DNA from 3 places in the Paenibacillus sp. FSL P4-0127 genome. Region 2 is predicted to be linked to each of the others. Evidence: riboswitches for the same ligand, from Rfam matches in the RefSeq annotation. Region 2 holds a riboswitch; each other region holds the start of a gene.
The links. Region 2 has a riboswitch for thiamine pyrophosphate ahead of NYE74_RS11125 (ECF transporter S component). Riboswitches for the same ligand answer to the same signal wherever they lie in the genome.
Positions count from the first base shown of each region.

Region 1 (7,579 bases), 610 kb from region 2:
AAACGAAGAAATCGCCGACTGGATAAGCACGGCGGGAACTGGAGCGGGGAGCGCCTTGCAGGCAGTGAAAGAATCCGGCGCGGGTGCGGCAATCGATTAATTGGCTCTGATGATTGCCGAGTCTTGCCGAGTTGCTTGTTTATAGCCGCCCTTGTGAACTGGATGTCTAGTTGGTGCGGTGGCTAGTTGCTGCTGCTGGCCGGTCGGTCGGGTGCTTGCTTGGCTAGTTGACATGTAGCCTGGCCGGCGACGGTTGGCCTGATCGCGGCAGCTAAAGGACCTGAAATGAAAAGCCCATACTTGCCTGTAAAGGCGAGGGTTCAATTTCTAACGGATGCCACAAGCGCTATTTGTTCCAAATACAATGATTCCAAACTCTAACGGTTGCCATGACGCTTATTTCACCTAAATCCGGCTATTTTTGCGTAGATTCGGGCAAATAACAACGCTCGCAACCGTTAGAATTTAGAATAGGTCTTTTTTTGGAAAATAGCCGCTGCTACAACCGTAAAATTTCCGGTCAGCTTTAGCTAGAAGCGGTATTCGGCTGACCAGGTCTATGTTACTATTAATTAGGAAAAATTATCCGGGAGGTAGAATTCATGAAAAAGCGTATTGTTGTCTTGAGTATGGCGATCATGATGGTCGCGGCAAGCGCGGCCCCTGCTGGTGCGCATCCGGGCCGTACGGATTCCAAAGGAGGCCATACGTGCCGGACCAACTGTGAGAAGTGGGGGCTGGAGTACGGGGAATACCATTATCATAATGGCGGAGGGTCAAGCTCCAAGTCCGGCAGCAGCAAGGCCGGCAGCAGTAAATCCGGGTCAAGTACAAAAAGCAGTTCTACTTCAAAGAAAAAGCCGGCGAGTAAGAAAACGGCCGGCAAGCCTGCCGCTCCCGCCTATCAAACGACAAATTTGACGTTGAAAGTAAACGGCGAACAGGTGCCAATGGAGCATTCTCCCATCATGATTCAAAATACGAACCTCGTCCCTCTGCGCGAATTGGCCAAAAGTTTGGGGGCGTCAACGACTTGGGATCCCGATTCCCAAACGATCGGCGTCTCCAAAGACGATAATAAGATCACATTGACCATCGGAAGCGCGACGGTGTTCTATAATGGTGCCCAAGAGACGATCAGCGCCGCCCCGAAGATCATCGAAGGTGTTACTTATGTCCCGGCGCAAGCCGTTGCCAAAGGATTAAAAGCAAACTTAAGCTACGATAAGGAGTCGGAGGTTTTGGACATATCCCTGTGATCTTAAACCATAAGCACATGGGTCGGACGATATACCGGTTCAACCGTGGGAGTATTAATATCCTGCCAGGTGAGGTGCTAAATGACAAGGGAGAGGTTGTACGTAAACGAACATAAATGCAGTTTTGCGGTGTTGCTGTATATTAATCAGAACATATCATTTAAGATAAATAAGGAGCCGTGCGGGTAACACGACTCCTTGCAAAGTACCCGCTTTTAAGGGCGGAGGCTCGTTTAACCGTGGAAGTTAGGCTCCCAGGTCGTCAAATCCAAGGGGGCCTACTTCTTTTTTTTAAGTAGGTAAGTAAAGCGAGAAGATTATACCATGGATTATATGAGGCAGTCTCGTCACGGGCTGCTGCTTTTTCTATCTCTCAACCTAAATAAGTTGAACTATAGAACAGGACAAGTGGATTTCTACTTTAATAAAATTAGGTTAATAATAAGAAATCCGGGAACAACAACGATCGGAAGAACATTTCACCCGCCTGCCTCTATCCGTCCAAATTTTAGTTTAACTTATATAGAATCTCCCAATCTTTAAAAACCGGCTGCAGCCCGTTTTCATACAGCATCTCGCGAATCTCCGGCACGCTGCGTCCGTCCGAGATTTCAAATTGCGGCGTTCCTCCCGTATGGGTGTGGCCTCCAACCGCCGTGGACACGCCCGCCGACATCTTGGTCACCCCGAGATGCACAAGTTTATCGCGCAATAGAGCGGGTTCTCTGCTGGACAAGGTGATGCCGGCCCGGGGCAAAAAGAGCCGATACGCCGCTATAATCTGCACCAGCGCCCTGTCCGAAACTTCCGATTCCGGATGAAAGTCTCCCAGAAAAGGGCGGAATCTCGGGATCGACAAGCTGATCTCGCAGTCGGGGTACTTCTGCTGAAGATAATCGGCATGCAGCGCCGTAATAAACGCCTCCTGCCGCCAATCATATAAGCCGAGCAGAGCGCCGATATTTACGGAACGAAATCCCGCTGCACAGCCGCGCTCCGGCGCGTCGATGCGGTTTTTAAAATTACGCTTGGGGCCTTTAATATGCAGCTTCCCGTATGTTCCCCGATGATAAACCTCCTGAAAGACGGTTAAACTGTCAACTCCCGCCTCGGCGAGCTCCCTGTATTCGGTGACGGACATCGGATTCACTTCAATGCCGAGCGAAGCAAAATGCCCGCGCAAAACCTTGACGCAATCCTTAATATAGCTGACCGGAGAGTCTTTGCGCGATTCGCCGGTTAGCAGCAAAATATGGCGGATGCCGGTAGAGGCGATCGCGGCCGCTTCCTGTTCGACTTCTTGCATATCCAATTTCCTGCGCGGAAAATCGTAGATAGAACTAAAGCTGCAATATTCGCAGTGATTCACGCAGAAATCGGACACATACATCGGGGTAAACAGCTGTACGGTATGACCGAACTGGCTCCGGGTCACCTGCCGGGCCATCTGCGCCATCTCCTCCAGGTGCTTTCCGGACGCCGGGGACAGCAAAACGAGCAGATCCTCTTCATTTATTCTTCGCTTTGCCAGCACCCGCTTAATATCCGCAGCGGAATATTGCGGCCAGCGCTCCTGAAAGGAAAACTGTTCCAACGACAATAGTTTGTTATAAAAACTCACTTGTCCGCTCCTCTTCGTCCAGGAAACCGGTTAATGGGGAGGAGGCAACCGCTTCTTGCTGCACCGGGCCCAATCCCGCCAGATAGGCCTGTCTGCCCGCCGCTACCGCACCGCGGAACGCTTCCGCCATGCCAAGCGGATCGCGCGCGGTGGCGATCGCCGTGTTCAGTAAGACGGCAGCGGCTCCCATTTCCATCGCTTCCGCCGCTTCCGAAGGCCGGCCGATGCCGGCGTCCACGATGACAGGCAGCCCCGCTTCTTCGATCATCATGCCGATCAGCTCTTTGGTGCGCAGGCCCCGGTTGCTGCCGATCGGGGAACCCAGCGGCATGACCGCCACGGCTCCCGCATCCCTTAGCCGGAAGGAAGCCGTCAGATCCGGGTTCATATACGGGAACACGGCGAATCCCTCGGCGGCCAGCACTTCCGTGGCTCTGATCGTCTCCATATTGTCCGGGAGCAGGTATCTTTGATCATTAATCACCTCTAATTTGATCCAATGGCCCATGTCCGCCGCCCGGGCAAGCCGGGCGATCCGGATGGCCTCATCGGCGCTACGGGCGCCGGAAGTGTTCGGCAAAAGCGTCATATGCGGCGGGATATGGTGAAGGAGATTTTCCTCCTCCCAGTCCGGGTTAACCCGCCTTAACGCTACAGTAATCACTTCCGCTCCCGACCTTGCGATCACTTCGGGAATCAGCGTGTTGCGGTTATATTTGCCGGTTCCGATAAATACTCGGCTGGACAACGCCTTGCCGCCAATGTGAAATACATCTTCCATGCTTATCAGCCTCCTCCTACAAAATGTACAAGCTCGATGCGATCACCCTCGGCCAGCCGGGTATTGGCATACGCCTCTTTTCGGACAACCGTCCCGTTCAGCTCAATCAAAATTTTTTCCTTATTCCACGGGCTGTCAGCCAATAAATCGTCCACCGTAACGCAATCTTCTTTCAGCAGGGTGTCTTTGCCATTTAGATGTACCTGCAACATTTTCACCTCCTCTCAGGGCCACGCGGCATGGATGGCGTCACGATAGGATTTGGCGTGCGCCGCTGGGTCCGCGGCAGAGTGGAGGCCGGACAGGACGGCAATGCCTTGTGCACCGTTTCGGATGACATCCCCCGCATTATCCGGCCGTATTCCTCCGATGGCAATGACCGGAACCGGGCAGCGAGCGCAGACCTCGGCCAGCATGTTAAGCCCGCGCCCGGGAAGGCCGGGTTTGCTGGATGAATCATAGACATGGCCAAAAAGACAGTAATCCGCTCCCTCACTCGCGGCCTGAGCTGCTTCTTCGGCAGAATGCACGGAACATCCGATTCGCATTCCTTGGGCAAGAGAGCGTACGGAAGCTGCCGGAAGACTGTGGCCCGCCAGTTGAATATTTGCCGCTCCCGCGGCCAGCGCAACATCCAGCCGGTCGTTGATGACGATTTTTTCCAGCGGTACTCCCGCTTGGCGCAGCAGCTTCACCAGCTCGAACTGCTTTTTGGCCGAAAGCTGCTTATCGCGCAAATGAATGTAATCGACATAAGGAAGAACAGCCGCCGCAACGCTCAGCAGCTCATGGCTCTTGATTCCCTCGGCCGATATAAGATGAAGTTCAGGCGCAGCATAAGCTGGGTGACGGTTCATCATGCGGATATCACTCCCAGTTCCATTATTCAATGCTAAAAATAAAGGCTTAACCTAGAAATCGCTGCTTGACAGGCGATTGCCGGAACGACCGGGGCAGCGTCGGCCTTCAAAATAGCGGCTCTTTATGTACTTATTTCGGGAATCCAAGCCTGTTCATCTCCGTTAGCGGCATTTTAAGTACTTATTTTTCTATGAATGGTCCGGAACACGGGCATTTCCTTGCGGCGGGGGAAGATAGAGGCATAAATTTACTCTATTTCTCCTAAATGAACAGATATCATCGGACTAAGGCCATTTTGTATCCTTATTTTTTCAGGAGCTCGAGTTTCTTGGGCAGCCCTGGTTTCTGGCTATTCGATTGTTTTGCCAAGCGCCGTTTTTGGTGGTTAGCCAAAATAAACGCCAAAAAACCGCCCTCCTTCAGGAGGGCGGCTAAGAACAATAACGGGAAATAAGCCATGACAGGCATCAATCCATTCTTAACTCTCCACTTCCCTACGCAGGTATTAACCGGTTCAGGTTCAAAGGGTCCGAATTTGCATTCGTCTCAGCCTTGCGGCACCCCTAGTGTCGATCGATATTGAATTGTTTTATTTTAATATACACTATACATGCTTAACCAGAAAATAACAATTATAAATTTAAATAATAAAATGAATATTTCGGACTATCAACGCCTTTGCTAAAATATCCGATAAATGAATCGTCAGTAAATTTTAGTAAATTTTCTAATGAAGGAGAAAATGAAGAAATGAAACGGAAAATTACGGTGTTCATTGCAGTGCTTGCTATTATGCTGCTTGGCCAAAATGCGCTTGGATCAGCCTCTGCCCAAGATATCGGTTCGATGATGGGGGGCGGTAATTTCACCGATGGCAGTACGACACAAACCAAACGTTTTGAGGGGCTTAACGCTATCGGGGCCGGAATGGCCCGCGTCAACGTGTACCCCCAATATTATTATGCGAATGGTACGCCAACTCCCGAACGGCTCGACAAGATGATGCTTCAAGCCTACAAATACGGAATTACGCCGATGATCCTGTTCGAATACTACGGTTCTTATGCGGACAATGGATTGCCGATCGGCGACTACGATAAATGGTACAGTATCGGCCAGGCTTTCGCCGAACGTTTCCGTCCAAACGGAACATGGGCCCAGAAGAGCGGCATACAGGACTGGGGGATTAGCATTTATACGGCGATCAACGAGCCCGATGTGGAAAATGCGATCTCCAAAACGGATTATCACAATGCGCTTGAAGGTTTGGCGGACGGTGTGCATTCGGTCGATCCGTCCCTGAAAGTAAATCCCGGCGGATTTGCCAGAGCGAATTCGCACAGTGATTTTACCCTTAGAGGTTACGGGCCGGCGATCGCCGATTTGTATAATTCCGGCAAACTCGACGGTATCGATTTGCATACCTACTACGATGTTCAATACGCGCCTATAAAGGGAACTTACAAACATTCTGCACAGAACAACTTTGATTCCGTCAAAAAGGCTTCCGGCATTACGGCGGATATCCACTTTTACTCGACGGAGTTCAACTTCAAGAAACGCGCGATCACCGAAGAAGAAGCGGCCAAAGGCTTTCTGACGGCGATTTGGGATAATCTCGGGGTCGTGAAAAATGACGGCCAAACCCCGGCCACCCAATTTGCGTTTCCGTGGTGCCTCTTTAATTCGACGACCGCCGACGGTTATTACGGTTTAAGTCTGAGCGCGGATTCGTGGGTGCCGACGGCTCGGGGCAAAACGCTGGAGTACGTGATCCGAGCGACAAGAGGGATGTCGTTTGCTTCGCTCGATCCCAAGCAAAGCGGAGAATATGTGCTTAGCGGAAACGGCAAATGGATGTGGGTGTGGCAGAACCTGAATTATTGGACCGATCATAGCGGCGGCTCCTTTACCATTGATGGCTTGCCGGACGGGACTTACAAGCTGGAAGTTATCGGCTGGGACGGAGTAAGGGAGACGATCCCGATCTCCGGTGAAGCTTCTTATACCGTCAGCGGTTTGGCCGAAGGGGAAACTTATATGTTTGTGGCTTATACGAAGTAATTTGCAAGTTATGATAATAAATAGAAGAACCGTGTTGAGCACGGCTCTTCTCGTTCAATAGATGGGAATATCATTTTTTGCTGCCGATCAACAAAACATCCGCTTCGAATTCGTGCATTTCAATGATCGTGATGTTCTCGCGGACGGTAACCTGAGGGACCGCGAATCGCCGGTGCTCCAGGTCGATAAGCGTAAATTCGTAGCCGCCGAGGTCGGCATCCAGCTTCAGCACGGTGTTGACCGGCACATAAACGGCCATCTTGCCGAGGCCGGCGGTGGCGGCCGCGCGGATTTCTTCCGTGTTCTTCAGCACAATATTCCAGGGGCGCAGATCGGCCAAGCCGTATAGCTCAAACAGCCGTTTGGCAAACCCGTAATCCCAGGCTCCTTCAAATTTTAGCGCGGACCGCCAATCGTAAGGGCTGTCGAAGCCTTCGCCGGTCACGCCGAAGCGCCGGCCTTTTTGATGCCAGCTCCAGATACCGTGCGCCCCGTAAGTCACACCCGCTGCGGCCCCGGAAAGCAGGCTTTGCCAGGCGGCTTTGCGGACATCGGCCCGGGTAAAGCGGCCGTAAACCCGGCGGCTGTAGCCCATCTGTTCATAGCAGGGTTCGGAATTGATGACCGGCCGGGTCGCAGGCTTATTGTAAAATTCCTGGGCCAACGTATACGCCGTTGCTTGAAATTGCGAATTGTGGCCGGACTGGTACATATAGAAATCGAGATCGGGATTGCCGGAAAATTCATCGGGCAACATCGCCAGTCTGCCTTGAATATGCAGCGTGGTCAAACACTGCGGACTATGCTGCTTCACGGTGCGCAGCGCGGTCAAGTAATATTGGTTGGCGCGTTCGGAGGGAAAGTCGGTATCTCCGCTGATCACATAGATCGGGTAATATTTAGAAAACCGGTTGGCCGCATAGCGGACGTAGGACTCTACCGCTTCCAGCGGCATTTTCTTCTCTTCCCGCAGCTTGGCAGCCCAGGTGTCCG
Region 1 is NZ_JBBOWY010000001.1:3,083,565-3,091,143, forward strand. Features, by position in the region: gene NYE74_RS13765 (bifunctional diguanylate cyclase/phosphodiesterase) at 1-100, shown strand, start outside; gene NYE74_RS13770 (copper amine oxidase N-terminal domain-containing protein) at 603-1,259, shown strand; gene thiH (2-iminoacetate synthase ThiH) at 1,768-2,880, opposite strand; gene NYE74_RS13780 (thiazole synthase) at 2,867-3,661, opposite strand; gene thiS (sulfur carrier protein ThiS) at 3,667-3,873, opposite strand; gene NYE74_RS13790 (thiamine phosphate synthase) at 3,886-4,521, opposite strand; TPP riboswitch at 4,997-5,097, opposite strand; gene NYE74_RS13795 (hypothetical protein) at 5,273-6,586, shown strand; gene NYE74_RS13800 (apiosidase-like domain-containing protein) at 6,657-7,579, opposite strand, start outside.
Region 1: it holds a riboswitch for thiamine pyrophosphate, as region 2 does, so the genes downstream of both, NYE74_RS13790 (thiamine phosphate synthase) here and NYE74_RS11125 (ECF transporter S component) in region 2, are expected to answer to the same signal.

Region 2 (7,579 bases):
TTTTTAACTGAAAAGCAAACAGCGGCCGATTGTGAACGTCAACGGTTCCGGGCCGCCATTTTCGCAAATGGCGCAAAATCGACTCCAGATAGAGCCGCCCGCCGGGCAAACGGTAAATCGGAACGTTTCCGATCCAGCCCTGGGAAGGCAAATGTCCGTCCGCCATGCCAAAAATGCGGATTTTTACATGTTCCGCCGCGAGCGGGACCATTTTTTCAATCATCCGTTCCACCGAACTGCTTTTGCCTGAAGGCGCGGCGAACGATCCGGGCGTGATCACCGCTGTCTTTTCCCGTTCCATGAACGATCCCCTCCTTCCTTTCGCTACCCTAAATATACGATACCCGCCCGGTAAATGTGACTGCCGGCCAGAAAGCGGGGTTTCGGGAAGCCTGCCCGAAAACAGGCGGCTGACGCAGAACAGTCGTCCACTCTTTTTGAACGGGACAACATAGATTAGAGGAAGAAGCAAGGGAGGAGGAACTACCTTTGAAGCAGGACTATGTAGGAATACTGCTGAACTCCGGGATGTTCCGGGGAATTCCGCAGCGAAAAACCGGCCAGGAGTCGATCTCCAATTATGAAGAGGCGGCCCGGGAACACGGCCTGATTCCCTGCTTTCTCCGCTTGGGCGATATCGACCTGTTCCGGGGAACCTGCTCCGGCTACGTATCGAATGGCAAAGAATACGTGATCACCGACCTTCCCCTGCCGCCGGTCATTCATAACCGGGCCTTGTATCCCGAGCCTGCAGCGCACCAACAGATCCGCAACCTGATCTCCCGGGGCATCGCGATTTTCAACGTCAACAACCGTTATGGCAAAGATGTCATCCACCGGCTGCTGTGGAACGCTCCGCATCTGCGCGGCTATTTGCCCGAGGCCGCTCCGGCCAAGCCGGCCGCACTGCGCGCCATGATGTCCAGATATTCCGACCTGATGCTTAAGCCGATACGCGGTTCCGTCGGATACGGAATCATGCGGCTGCGCCGCAATGAGCAAAGCTGGGAACTGATCTATGCGTCCAAAGACAAAAAAAATGAATGGCGAACCGCCAAGCTTCCCCAAGGAGACTTGCCGCTCTGGACGCGGCGCTTGCTGCAGCAGACCCCTTACCTCGTTCAGGAGCGCATTCCGCTGGCGGAATACGACTCCCGTCCGATAGATTTGCGCGTTACCGTCCAACGCGGCGGGCTCGGCGAATGGGCCGTCACGGGGCTGTTCGCCAAGGTGGCCCGCAAAGGCAGTTTTCTGTGCAACATCGCCAAGGGAGGGGAAGTGATTCCGGCGGCAGAGCTGCTGGTCCATGTTTTGTCCCCGCATTCAGCCTCCGCGGCCCTCGCCCATGCAGAGGCGCTGGCGCTGGCGATCAGCCGTTATCTCGGCAAGCAGTTGCCCCTGCTTGCCGATCTGGGTCTCGACATCGGCCTCACCATGAGCGGGCGTCCCTACTTTATTGAATGCAACGGACGCGACCAACGTTACGGATTCCGCAAAGCCGGGTTGACCGAGATATGGAAAAACACGTACCGTCAGCCGATGTCTTACGCAAGATACCTGCTCGATCATCCGCAAGGGCGGCCGGCCGCGCCAAAGCTGCCGCAGGAAAAAGCCTTATGATCGTCCTTGCTCACCTGACATCGGCAATGCCGAACAGCGGATACGTCCGTGAAAGCGCGAAGGCGGCCGCCACGGCAGCGCCTATGACGAGCAGCGCCAGCAGGTCATACCGCGAATAAGCGAAGCGGTAATAATAAGTGCGCGGCCGGCTGCCGTCGAAATCTTTGGCCTCCATGGCCACGGCCACGCGGTGCGCCCGGCGGATGCTTTGCGAGAGCAGCGGCACCGCGTAAAGCCGGGCCAGCTTGGCCCAGCCCCGCGGTCCCCGCGGCGTGCGCACGCCGCGGATGCGCAGGGCGCTCCGGCGGATCTGCAGCTCCTCCCAGACCATCGGGAGCAGCCGCACGGAAGCCATAAAGCTGTAAGCATATTTGGGCGCAAGCTTAACCTGCTGCATCAGCGAGTAAAACAGGGCGACGGACGAGGTGGTCAGCACGAAAAGCAAGCCTTCCGCCGCAAAGGTTACCGACTTAAGCCCGATGTGAACGCCGCGGTAAAAACTCTCCTCCGAAATGCGAATGAGGCCCCAGGACCACCATTCGTGCTCGCCTTTGCCGAACAAAATCATCGTAGAGGAAGACGAAATGAAGATGAGCAGAAAGGGCAGGACAAGCAGCGCGATTTTCCACGGCTCGTATCCGCTCAGCAGAAACAGGAGCAGCGTAAACAATACGGCTTGATAAAACATGAAATCGGGACGGTGCGTAAACAAGGTCACCAGAAACAGCAAAACGAACAGCGCCAGCTTGCAGGCCGGGTTGGCCCGGTGCAGCCAGCCTTTCATTTTGGGGGCCAATAGCGGCTTCATCGCAGGGTCACCGCCTTTGGGGCAGAGCCGGAGGCTGCTCTGCCGGGGGCGGAAGAAGCGAAGGAGCCGGCCAATTCGGACAGGCCCGTTCCTCCCCGCTCCGCCGCAATCCCGGCCATTGCCGCCCCGCGTTCCGTGCAGAAGCGGGAGACCAGCCGCCCTTCCCGCACTTCCCAGCGCTGGGTCGCTGCCGTGGCGGCAATCCACTCCTCGTGCGTGACCATCACGATCGCCGTCCCGCGCCGCCGCAGCTCTTCGCATAACGAAAGGATCGCAAACGCGTTTGCCGCATCCTGGCCAAAGGTCGGTTCGTCGAGCAGCAGCAGCGGCTGCTCGCGCACGGCCGCGCTGGCGACGCTGAGCCGCCGTTTTTGCCCCAGCGACAACTGGTAGGGATGCCGCCCCTCGTACCCTTCCAGGCCGAATTGCCGCAAAATCCGCGCCGTACGCTCGTGAATCCCTTCTGCGGAAAGCCCATCTTCCCTGAGGGAAAAGGTCACTTCCTCGTCCACCCGGTCGGCGACAAATTGAAATTCCGGGTTTTGAAAAACAAAGCCGATTTCCTGCGCCGCCCGCTCCATCTGACGCCGGCGGACGCGGCGGCCGACCTTGCCCCCCTGCAGCGGGACGCCCCGCAGAAAGTATTCGCCCTCCGTTTTCAGAAGTCCCATCAGGCTGAGCAGCAGCGAGCTTTTTCCCGCGCCGTTCGGTCCTGTGACGGCGATAAAATCGCCGGGCATCACCGCGGCATGTTCGACTTCTATAACCGGCCTCCCCATCCTCAGCCCGCGAAATCCTTTAAGTTCGACAAGCGGCGCGGGGCCGGGGATTGGGCCGGAGCACGCAGCCGCCGAGAACGGAGCGCTCGAGGGAGCGCCCAAGGGAAAGCCCGGCGTCCCGGCGGAGGAACCGCCGCCATCCCCGCTCCGCGCCGGAGCCGGCACCGGCTCCAGCAGGCGCCGCCCCTCCGGCGCGGCCAGAAACTCCGTCCAAACTCCGGGATACCAGATGCCGAACTCCTTTAACTCCCGCCGGAACTCCGCAAAAATCGTCTCCGGCGATCCCTGGCCCAGCAGGCGGCCGTCCGGTCCGAACAACGCGACCCGGTCGACGAGTCCGAGCGCCAGAATTTCCTCGATCCGGTGTTCGACGATGATCAGCGTGCGGCCCTCGGCAATGCGGCTGACGGACTGCCAAATCTGCTCGCGCCCTTCGGGATCGAGCAGCGCGGAAGGCTCGTCGAGCAGCAAAACCTCCGGATCGCCGAGCAGCACCGAAGCCAAAGCGAGCCGCTGCTTCATCCCTTGCGACAGGGCCTGGATCGGCATGTGCAGCTCGGGCAAACGCAGCCCGACGTCCTCCAGCACCGCCTCCATCCGGGCGGTCATTTCCGGCTTGGGGACCCCCAGGTTTTCCAGCGTAAAAGCCAGCTCCTCATCCACGAAAGGCATGCAAAACTGGGTATCGGGATCCTGAAACACATAGCCCCAGGAGCGGGGCAAACGCTGCGACGCACAGCGCATCGGAACCTCTACAAGCCGCGGGATAATCCCCGACAGCACCTGGAGAAGCGTGGATTTCCCGCTCCCGCTGGGGCCGAGCAGGAGCACTTTTTCCCCGCGAAAAGCCCGAAAGCTCAAATCCTTAAACACAAACCGCGTCTCCCCCGGAAATTTCAGCCTAAGATCGCAAACTTCAACGGCCGTTTCCATGGTTAATCATCCAGCGCCGCATAATCTTTGGGATCGACGGGGCGCAGCAGGGTGGTCACGCCCGTGGCCTCCACGGCTTTGGCCAGCCCGTAAGCGAAGTAGCCGGCGATCAGCGCGGAGCTGACGGCCCGCATCGCGTATTTGGCGATCAGCAGCCAGGTTTCATAGTCCTGCACATATCCGTAATAAATATCCGGAATGATGGAGCCGACCGCGGCCCCGATGCCGGCCAAAGCGGCGACGGAACCGGAAAATTTGCGGTACCGGAAAGCCGCGAATACGAGCTCCGCCCCCAAGCCTTGCAGCACACTGTACAGCACAAGCTGAACGCCCCATTCGCTGCCGAACAAAATTTCCACATGAGCTGCGGCCACTTCCGCGATCAGCGCCACCCCCGGCTTACGGATCAGCAAAAATACGAGCGTCGGAGCCAGAAACCACATTCCGTAGACGATTTCATCGGCCTGCGGAAACAGCGGCGAGAATAAGTTATACACCGAGCTCCAGAAATGATAAACTACGCCAAGCACGACCGACACGAGCACGGTTACCAGCAGATCGCTCAGCTTCAGCCCGCGGCCGCTTTGTTTTGTTGCTGCCTCTTGCATGTTTTTCTCCCCTTTTCAAAAAATATATTTTTTTCGCAAACGACAAAAAACCGCCAGAATAAGCTCAGGCGGCGCTCAGGTCACGGGTATGGACGCAGGGTATATCCCGGACATTCGATTCTCTACGCTGGCATTATCCAGATCAGATTAACGGTCCGCAGCGGAATATGCTGCCATCTCAGCCTGATTCACTCAAGCCCCCGTATCGTATGCGATTGTCTTTAACATACACCAACCGTTTTCAAGCATCAAGAACAAATTTTAAACATTCAAGTTTCAATGCGCGGGAGAAACCGCTTTCATGTTGATTTCGTCCCCGTTCTGTGTCAAGATAAGCGGAAGTGGCACATCAAGAGTAGGAGGTTGCTTTCTTGGCGGCAGCATGGATGAAGTGGATGACGGAATTGTCCTCCCGCAAATCGGTTTGCAGGCTGATGGGAAAGTTTTCCCATTCGGAAATCAGCCGGATGATGATCCCTTTGTTCGCAAAATCGTACGCAATTCCACTGCATGAAGCGGAAAAAGAACTGCGGGAATACCGGACGCTCAACGAATTTTTCACCCGCAAATTAAAGCCGGGCATGCGTCCGGTTCATGCGGAGCAGGGCGGCATGGTCAGCCCCGTGGACGCGCTGATTACGTTTATGGGGGAAATCCGCTCCGGCACGATTCTAAACGTGAAAGGCCAGGATTACTCCGTTGAGGAACTGCTCAACCGTTCCCCGCGCATCGAATCGTATAAGCATGGCTATGCTTTTGTGCTATATTTGAGCCCGACCGATTATCATCGCATCCATGCCCCCGTCACCGGCAAAAAGCTGGAAAGCGAGCATATCAAAGGCCGGGTATATCCGGTTAACGACTTCGGCATGCGCCATATAAAAAAGGTGTTATGCCGGAACGAGCGGCTGATTACGTATATTTCCCATGAGCATGGAGAGGTGGCGCTCGTCAAAGTCGGGGCGATGAACGTCAGCAGCATCAAATATACCGACGAACGGGCGAAAAGCTGGAACCAGGGAGACGATCTCGCCTATTTCGAATTCGGCTCCACCGTGGTGCTGCTGACCCAAAACGGCACATTTGCCCCGCTGCCGGGGCTCGCACCGGGACGGAAGATCCGGATGGGCGAGCCGCTCGGAAGCTTTGCAGCCGCGGGCGCCAAGGTGAAGACGCCTCCCAAGGACGCGGATTAATGCTGCAGGCAGCGTACAAAGAGGATGATTTTGACTAAGCCGATGCATAACCACAGCACGCACAGGATAAAGGCGAGATGGCCAATACCTGCTTTGAGCCGTATTGTTTCGATAACTGTTCCAGTTTGAGGCTCATTGGTTAATTGAGACATTTGATCATCTGCCGGATTTTCTCGGTCCCGATAAAAACAACGGCAGCAACGATCACAAATAATATCATATCGAGCGTGGTTTTAAATATGAACCCGGGTATGGATGTATTATTGAGTGGATGCCGAAAAAAAGCGAGCTGCCTATAGGTTAAATCGCTAACGATATGGGCCAGCAAAAATTGCAGGGCAAACTTCCAAAGCGATTTCATATGATCATGTCATTCCTTTTATGAATAAAGGTCACGTTCTTTCTAGTAGACGATTCTGGAAATAACGTCAGCATAATGGCAAGTGAAGACTTGAGAAAACGACAAAATAATCTATTGAAGATCTCGGGTGACAACATAAAGAAAAAAAAGGGCGCTATTTCAGCCGATGTCCCCCATGTTGCGTGAATTAGAGGAATTTTATGGCGCTATTTTCATGATTTAGTGGCGAAAGGCCGCCTTTCGACCTATTCATCGAAAAATAAGACCCAAAAGTTCCCCTATGGTGATAAATAGGCTCAACTTCGGAAAATAAGACCCTAAAGTTCCTCTATTTTATGGGGACGCCATCTCCTGAGCACAAGACTAATATAGAACAAAGTGATCCATGGCCCCTGTCCGCAGATAAGCCATACTATTTCCGGATCATTCTACTAGTTCTTTTATAGCATACCTGACTATCCTTACATCCCCCTGTCGCCAACCTTAAATTAATCTTAAGAAGGTTCGCGGACAAGAGACCGGACAAGGCCTTCAAAGCGAATGGCGGCATTATCCGGCAAAAATAGCAAAGAACCCGGCATACCTTAAAAATCCTTAAGGCAACCGGGTCGCTTTCATTATCTGATTTCCGACGGACTTTTGCCGGTATACTGCTTGAATTGGCGGCTGAAAAAGAAAATGTCCCGGTATCCGAGAGCGTCGGCCACCTCCGTGACGTTCATGCCGGCATGCAGCAGCAGGTGCTGGGCGCGGTCGATCCGCGATTTGATGATGTACGATTGAACGGACATCCCGATGATTTCCTTGAACTTGATCGAAAAATAACGCGGGGACAACCCGGCGCGCGCCGCCAGGTCCTGCACTTTGTGGGGCAAGCCAGGATGCTGGAGCACGTAGTTGGCGACCTCGTGGATCACCTCATGCAGCTGGTTGCTGACTTTTTTCTCCATCGGCACCTGGCGCTCCTCGCGCAGCAACTGAATGAGCAGCTGTTTAAGGATGAGCCGCGCCTCCTCTTCGGCGGCGTAAGCCTTTACCAGAAACAGGCGGACATAACGTGACAGCATGTATTCAAAATCGAGGGTATCTTCTAGCACGCGGTAAGGTCCCGGCACTTCGGTCACCGGTTCACTGACGTCGAAATGGATATACGTGAGGACAAGCGGACGCTGCGGATTATGCGTGGCGCTCGTATGATCCCCTTTCCGGAACAGGAAGCAGCTTCCTTTGCTGACGGGAATCGGCTGGTCGTTCAGGACAACCGTTCCTTCGCC
Region 2 is NZ_JBBOWY010000001.1:2,474,108-2,481,686, reverse strand. Features, by position in the region: gene NYE74_RS11145 (glycosyltransferase family 4 protein) at 1-301, opposite strand, end outside; gene NYE74_RS11140 (YheC/YheD family endospore coat-associated protein) at 490-1,620, shown strand; gene NYE74_RS11135 (energy-coupling factor transporter transmembrane component T family protein) at 1,631-2,428, opposite strand; gene NYE74_RS11130 (ABC transporter ATP-binding protein) at 2,425-4,140, opposite strand; gene NYE74_RS11125 (ECF transporter S component) at 4,143-4,748, opposite strand; TPP riboswitch at 4,851-4,962, opposite strand; gene asd (archaetidylserine decarboxylase) at 5,120-5,944, shown strand; gene NYE74_RS11115 (AraC family transcriptional regulator) at 6,923-7,579, opposite strand, start outside.

Region 3 (7,579 bases), 1.1 Mb from region 2:
CGAACATGGCCAGTTGACCTCGGTGTTCGACCGGGCTGCCGGCCGCGAGGTGCTCGCCCCGGGGGAACGCGGCAACGTCTTCCAGGTGTTCGAAGACAAGCCGAAAATGTTTGAAGCTTGGGATATCGATATTTTTTATCAGGAGAAGATGCGCGAGGTTGAAGATCTGAAGGAATGCCGGGTTGAGGCCGGCAAGCTGCGGGCGGAAGTCGCTTTTACCTGGCGGTATATGAACTCCACGATCAGCCAGCGGATGATCTTGTACTCGGGTGACCGGCGGATCGAGTTCCGGACGGAGGTGGATTGGCAGGAGCGCCAGCAGCTTTTAAAGGTCGCATTTCCGGTGGATGTGCGGGCGACGGAGGCCACCTACGACATCCAGTACGGCAACGTCAAACGCCCGACGCATTGGAACACCTCCTGGGATTTGGCCCGGTTCGAAACGGTCGGGCATCAGTGGGCGGATCTGTCGGATCACGGTTACGGCGTCAGCCTGCTGAACGACTGCAAATACGGCCATGACATTAAAGACAATGTGATCAGGCTGTCGCTGCTGAAATCGGCGACTTACCCCGATCCGGAGGCCGATCGCGGGGAGCATACGTTCACGTATGCGCTGTATCCGCACGAGGGGCATTGGTCCGAAGGCGAAACCGTACAGGCCGCCGCGCTCCTGAATCAGCCGGTGTACGCTACGCGCGGCCAAGCGGCGGCATCCAATTTCTCCTTGCTGCGGGCCGTGCGCGTCAGCGGCAGCGGCGAAGCAGCGATCGACGCGGTCAAAAAAGCGGAGGACGGCGACGCTCTGATCGTCCGCTTCCACGAGTATAAAGGGGGCCGGGGGACGATTCGCCTGGAGAGCGATCTCACTTTTGTCTCCTGGCAGGAAACCGACCTGATGGAACGCCCTGCCGGCGAACTCAATCGGGGTCCTGCCGAACTGCAGATTTCGCCGTATGAGATCAAAACGGTCCGGCTCGAGTTCCGCTAAGGCGGCGGGGGTGCCCGGCAAGCATTCAACGCGGATTGACACTCCAGGAAGATCCAGGTAAAGTAGTGATAGTGAATCGAATAGGAAATTCCACTAGGGGCGCCGTATTCGGCTGAGACAAGAGCGTATCTTGGACCCTTTGAACCTGATCTAGTTCGTACTAGCGTAGGAAAGTGGAGCCGGTATCGCGCCGTCCGCACGTTATCGCAAGTATCATGCGACAGGTTTTGCGCGTTCAAGCCGCTCCCTCTACGGGGCGGCTTTTTTGCTGTCTCGTAAGCGGCCCGCCTCTCACCCGACCCTAAGCCCCTACGCCCTTACGATGGATGCTCCTGTATCGCAGTTCACATTTTATCGGAGGTGGAGACGATGAGTTTTACGCAAACGCTGCGCCAGCGGGCGGACGAGGTTTTTGAAGCGATTTTTGAGCATCCTTTTGTGCGGGGAATCGCCGACGGCAATCTGCAGAAAGAGCAATTGATTCATTACGTCAAACAGGATTACGAGTATTTGAACGCGTACATGCGGATCTACGGGATCGCCATATCGAAGTGCGAAAGCCGCGGCGATATCGCCCTGTTCAACGAGCAGATCTCTTTTATTTTGAACAGTGAAATCCATCCGCACCAAAATTTTTGCGCTGTCGCAGGGGTCCGTTTTGAAGATCTGCAGGGTTTCCCCTTGGCGCCGTCTGCGCATCATTACATCCGCCACATGCTGACGGTAGCGCATGAAGGCAGTTTGGGCGAAATCTTGGCCGTGCTGCTGCCCTGCCCCTGGACGTATCTGGAAATCGGCCGCAAGCTGCTGGCGGAAGTGAGGCCGGCGCCGGAACATCCTTTTCACGATTGGATCCAGTTTTACGGCGGCCGGGTGACGGACGTGACGCAGCGGTTCCGGGACGTTCTCGATCAATGGGCGGAAACCGCGGCGGAAGCGGAACGGCGGAGGATGGAGGAGCATTTCATGCAAAGCTGCCAACTGGAGTACCTGTTCTGGGACATGGCCTACAAGCTGGAGGAATGGCCGGTGCAAACGGGCCGGCGGAGCGATGACCCGTTGTCGCGGGCGAATTAACGAAGGGGGCGAACTACAAATGAGCATATTGGAAAAAGAATTATCCGCTTTGCTTACAAAAGTGCAGAACGCGAAACCGCTCGTGCACAATATGACCAACGTCGTCGTAACCAATTTTACGGCCAACGGCCTGTACGCGCTTGGCGCATCCCCGGTGATGGCTTACGCACCGGAGGAAGCGGCCGATATGGCCAAGATCGCCGGCGCCCTCGTGCTGAACCTGGGAACGCTGTCCGCCGCCCAGGTCGAGGCGATGATCATCGCCGGGTCGTCGGCGAACGCCCATGGAGTTCCGGTGCTGTTGGACCCGGTCGGGGCGGGAGCGACGCGCTTCCGCACGGAATCGGCGCTGCGCATCCTGCGCGAGGTCAAAGTGTCGCTACTAAGGGGGAACGCGGCGGAAATCGCCCACCTGCTCGGGGAAAGCCGCGACATCAAGGGCGTGGACGCCGGGGAGAGCAGCGGCGGGGATCAGGCGGAGCTGGCCGTGCGGGCGGCACGGAAGCTGAACACCGTCGTCGCCGTCACCGGACGCGAGGACGTGATCACCGACGGGAAGCTGTGCCGGGCCGTCAGCGGCGGGGACGCGCTGCTGACGCAGGTGACCGGCACGGGCTGCCTGCTCACGTCGGTGCTTGGCGCCTTCGCCGCGGTGGAACGCGACGTGCTGCTGGCCGGCACCGCCGGGCTGGCGTTCTACGGCGCCGCCGCGTCCCGCGCCGCGGAGCGTACTGCGTCCGCCGGGCCCGGCAGCTTCCAGATCGCCTTCCTCGACGAGCTGGCCAAGCTGCACCCGCACTCGCTGAAAGGCCATGCGGCGGTCAGCGAGCGGGAAGCCTCCGCGGCCGGCGGGTGGTGGCTCGGATGAGCGGCGCGGTCCGGAAGGCGCTGACGATCGCCGGGTCGGACAGCGGCGGCGGGGCCGGCATTCAAGCCGACCTCAAAACGTTCCAGGAGCTGGGCGTGTTTGGCATGTCGGCGATTACCGCCGTCACCGTCCAAAACACGCTGGGCGTGCGGAACGTGTACCCGCTGCCGCCGGAGGCCGCGGCGGAGCAAATCGGGGCGGTCGGCTCGGACCTGGCCCCGGACGCACTGAAAACCGGGATGCTGTTCAGCGCCGAAATTATCCGCGCCGTGGCGGGGCAAATCCGCGCTTTCGGCTGGGTCCGGGTCGTCGTCGACCCGGTTATGATCGCCAAAGGCGGCGCCGCGCTGCTGCAGCCCGAAGCGGTTGCGGCGCTGAAGGAGTATTTGCTGCCGCTGGCGCAGGTGGTGACGCCGAATATCCCCGAGGCCGAGGCGTTATCCGGCATCCCGATCACCGGCATGGCCGGCCGGCGCGAGGCGGCTAAGCGCATCCACAGCCTCGGGGCGAAGCACGTCGTCATCAAAGGCGGGCATGACGAGAGCGGAAGGGGGCGGATCGTCGACCTGCTGTATGACGGCGCCGGTTTTACCGAGTTCGGCGGACGGCGGATCATGACGCGGCATACGCACGGTACGGGGTGCACCTTCTCCGCGGCGGTCGCGGCCGAGCTGGCGAAGGGAGCGGCCGCCGCCGAGGCGATATCGACCGCGCGGGCGTTCATTCAGGCGGCGATCGAAGACGAGCTTGGCCTGGGGCTGGGGCACGGCCCGACGAATCATTGGGCATACCGGCGCAGGAAGGAACAGGGGGTGCGGCCGTGAACGGGCGTATTTCAGCAGCGGCTATGCGCAAATCCCTCGGCGTGTACCTGGTGATCGGCAGCGCCAACTGCCGGCAAGATCCGCTGCAGGTGACCGAGCAGGCACTGGCCGGAGGCGCAACGATGATTCAATTCCGGGAAAAGGGGCCCGGCGCGCTGACCGGGGGGCCGAAGCTAAGGCTCGCCGAACAGCTGCAGGCCGCCTGCCGCAGGGCGGGGGTTCCTTTTATCGTTAACGACGATGTCGACTTGGCCCTGGCGATAGATGCGGACGGAATTCACGTCGGCCAGGACGACGAAGCGGCCGGCCGGGTCCGCGCGCGGATCGGGGAGCGGATTCTCGGCGTATCCGCGCATACCGTGGAAGAAGCCCGGCTGGCCATTCACAGCGGCGCGGACTATCTCGGCATCGGGCCGATCTATCCGACCGCGTCCAAAGCCGATGCCCGCGAGCCGCAGGGCCCCGGCTTCATCCGGCGGCTGCGCGAATGCGGCATCGAGGCGCCGCTCGTCGCGATCGGCGGGATCACGGCCGCAAGCGCCGGGGAAGCGATCCGCGCCGGGGCGGACGGAATCGCCGTCATTTCCGCCGTAACGCAGGCCGCCGATGTCCGCAAAGCGGTGGAGGAGCTTCACGCCGCCGCCGCTTTAGGCCGCGGATGAAATGACCAGAAAGCAAAGCAGGGCCATCCATGACCGGACGGCCCTGTAATATTTTTCAACAAATGACCATGGGTTTATTTTTTAAATTCCGGCTCCTGTGGTATAATATGAATTGTTTTTGGCTATAATGTATGGCTTCGCCAAACGATCTCCAACGGAACAAACAGAAGTTTATATAAACGACCGCAACTTTTTTGATCCTGTTCGGTAATAATTAATGTAAGAATCGAACGGGAAGAAGCACATGGAAGTGCGAGGAGGTTTCGCCCCGAAATGACCGATTCCCAGATGATACGCGAGATTAAAGAAGGCAACACGGAACTGTATTCGGAGTTGATGCGAAGGTATCAGCGAAAAATATTGGCTTTCGTTTATCACATGTTGAAAAGCGCTCAATTGGAGCAGCTTGCCGAAGATTTATGCTCGGAGACGTTCTACAAAGCGTTTCGCAGCTTGCATTCGTTCCGGGAGGTGGACGCTTCTTTCTCCACCTGGCTTTACACGATAGCACGGAATACAGTGCTTAGCGAACTGCGCAAACAGCGCAGCGGAAGTGTTCCGCTCGAAGAGAGCGGGTACATTCCTTTGGCGCCAATCGAGGTCGCCCCGGAACAAGCCGTTCTGCGCAGCGAGAAGGTTGGTATGGTGCGTGAAGCGATCAACAAATTACCGGAGAAACAAAGGTCCGCTTTGATATTGCGCGAATACGATCAATTGGACTACCAGGAGATCGCCAGTATTTTGGGCCAGAGCGTCAGCGCCGTAAAATCGCTTTTGTTCCGCGCACGAAGCAGCGTCAAAAGCCAGCTTGAACCCTACTTTTACGAACCGGTCTACGAGCATTACGAAGGGATGAAAAGCAGATGAATTGTAGAGAGGCCCAAGAACTGTTCGGTTTGATGCGGGATTTGCCCGAACAACATCCCCAGCGTATAGAGCTGGAGCGGCATCTTTTGGGCTGCGAGTTTTGCAATACTGAGTACCATTACTGGCGGGAAAGCATGGACATGCTGCAGTACATACCCATAGAAGTGACCGAGGAGCAGGCCGAGGCCGTAAACCGTAAGGTCATGGACCGTATTTATGCGGAATCTCCGTGGCTGGCGCCGGATGTCAAGGCCGGCGTGACCCGAGGCTACCGCCGGCGGATTATCGGCTGGGCCGCCAGCTTTTTGGTCGTGTTCCTGTGCAGCTTTATTTTTCTGCTCGTGGACCATTCCGGCCAGCCCGAGGCTTCGCAACCGGCGACAGGCATCCTTCCCACAGCCGTTGCCGCTCCCGATGCGAAGACATCCGAGCCCATGTCGTTTACTCTGCCGAGCATTTCTCCGGGGATTGTTGAGCCGTTCGCCGCTCAAATGGGACCGGCCTATCCGCAATACTGGATGCTGCTTTCGATGGCGGGCATGCTGCTTGCTTTGATTTCCTGGAAAGGAATCCGCCGTTCCAAAAGATAATAAACGGGTTTGAAACGCTTCTTTCGCTACAAAAGCGGGCGGGGCGTTTTTTTCGTATACTCCTGGACAGGCATCGCTTTAGAGGGGATAAAAAGAGCTGCCGAGCGAGCTCGACAGCTGATCATTATTCCGCTTGCCCGGTTTGCATCGGTTCGCTATTTTCACTAAGAACATTTCCGTCCGTATCGAGAAAACGGATAAGCGGTTGTTTATCGTTTTTATAGTAATCGGAGTGTTCGTACAATTGACGGATAATCGGATCAAACAAGGCGGTCATAATCCCTACACCCAGTTCTCCGCCGGATTCGGCCGGGTCAAGAACAAACTCAATGGTTTGATCATCAACCATCTCTGCGCTTTTAAAAGGTGTCTCTTCTCCGTCTTCTGTGGGTTTAGCGAGTTCATCGAGAAATGCCTTGAAATCTTTGTGCGATAGATGTACTTTTTCCCAATCACTGGCATCCATGCCTTCCAAACCTTTGGAATCCAGCAAATCCTTGCCTTGGCTTTCGGTTTCTTCATCTGCCGTTTCCACATGGTTTCCGGAATTCTCTTTGACGGACGCGTTTGTTGGAGTGGAGTTTGCGGGAGCGGTGTTAGCAGGCTCGCTGCTATCGCTTTTTCCCCCGCCGCAGGCCGCTAATGCGGAAAGCATTAGGATTGATGTCATCATTACAGCTAAACTTTTTTTCCATGGTTTCATCTTCTGTTACTACCCCTTTTCCCGAATGAAAATAAGGGCTCTGCCGAAAAAATGGCGCTTGAGCTATCGATGGAGCACGAAACACACTTCAATTTCTAACGGACTGTAAAGCCGCCATTTCAGTAAAATCGGGAGATTTCAGAAGTTACCGGGCACCAGAGCCGCTATTTTACCTGGAACTGCCGGTTTCTAGTCATTTTCGGGCCAATAAGGTCGCTGCGGTCCGTTAGAAAATAAAACTCCTGTTTTTTAGCGAAAAAAAGAGCGTCTCAGTCCGTTAGCCGAAGTTCGGCGACCACGGCTCTCTCAAAGGTCATCGTCAAGCGCTTTTTTAAAGCCGAGCCCTTTTTCCGCCTTGCGCGAGTAAAAAGACCTATTCACAACCTATGTATAAGAAAAAAATAGTCTTATAGATTTAGTATACGTTAGTTTTTCACGGAAGGCCAACCTAATAATGGAAATGGCGGAGCTGAACAATTCTATAATCGCAAGAAAAATTTCCTTAGAACGCGGTCTGTCTTCTATGGGTGTACGCCGATATGAATTTTTCTTATAATAAAGAAATACTCGCTAAAGCCATAAACGTTGAATGCGATGCACACATAAGGAGGATGATTATGCTTGTCGGGTTAATACGCCATGGACTTACCGACTGGAACGCGGCGGGAAAAATCCAGGGTCAAAGCGATATTCCGCTGAATGAAGAGGGTAGAAAGCAAGCGAAACGGCTGGCGCGCAGATTGCAGGAGGAAAAGGAGTACCGCTGGGATTTTGTCATTACAAGCGGTCTGTCGCGGGCTCAGGAGACCGGCTCCATCATTGCCGAAGCGCTGGACATCCCGCTGTACGATCCCGATTCGCGGCTGATGGAGCGCGCGTTCGGCCAGGCCGAAGGGATGACGGCGGAAGAGCGTGAAACGTTATGGGGCAAAAATTGGGATGACCTGGAGCTGGGACAGGAAAAAGACGCGGATATTCGCAAACGCGCGCTTGCTTT
Region 3 is NZ_JBBOWY010000001.1:3,619,189-3,626,767, forward strand. Features, by position in the region: gene NYE74_RS16280 (alpha-mannosidase) at 1-991, shown strand, start outside; TPP riboswitch at 1,077-1,180, shown strand; gene tenA (thiaminase II) at 1,361-2,068, shown strand; gene thiM (hydroxyethylthiazole kinase) at 2,088-2,936, shown strand; gene thiD (bifunctional hydroxymethylpyrimidine kinase/phosphomethylpyrimidine kinase) at 2,933-3,760, shown strand; gene thiE (thiamine phosphate synthase) at 3,757-4,422, shown strand; gene NYE74_RS16305 (RNA polymerase sigma factor) at 4,696-5,289, shown strand; gene NYE74_RS16310 (hypothetical protein) at 5,286-5,879, shown strand; gene NYE74_RS16315 (hypothetical protein) at 6,004-6,582, opposite strand; gene NYE74_RS16320 (histidine phosphatase family protein) at 7,200-7,579, shown strand, end outside.
Region 3: it holds a riboswitch for thiamine pyrophosphate, as region 2 does, so the genes downstream of both, tenA (thiaminase II) here and NYE74_RS11125 (ECF transporter S component) in region 2, are expected to answer to the same signal.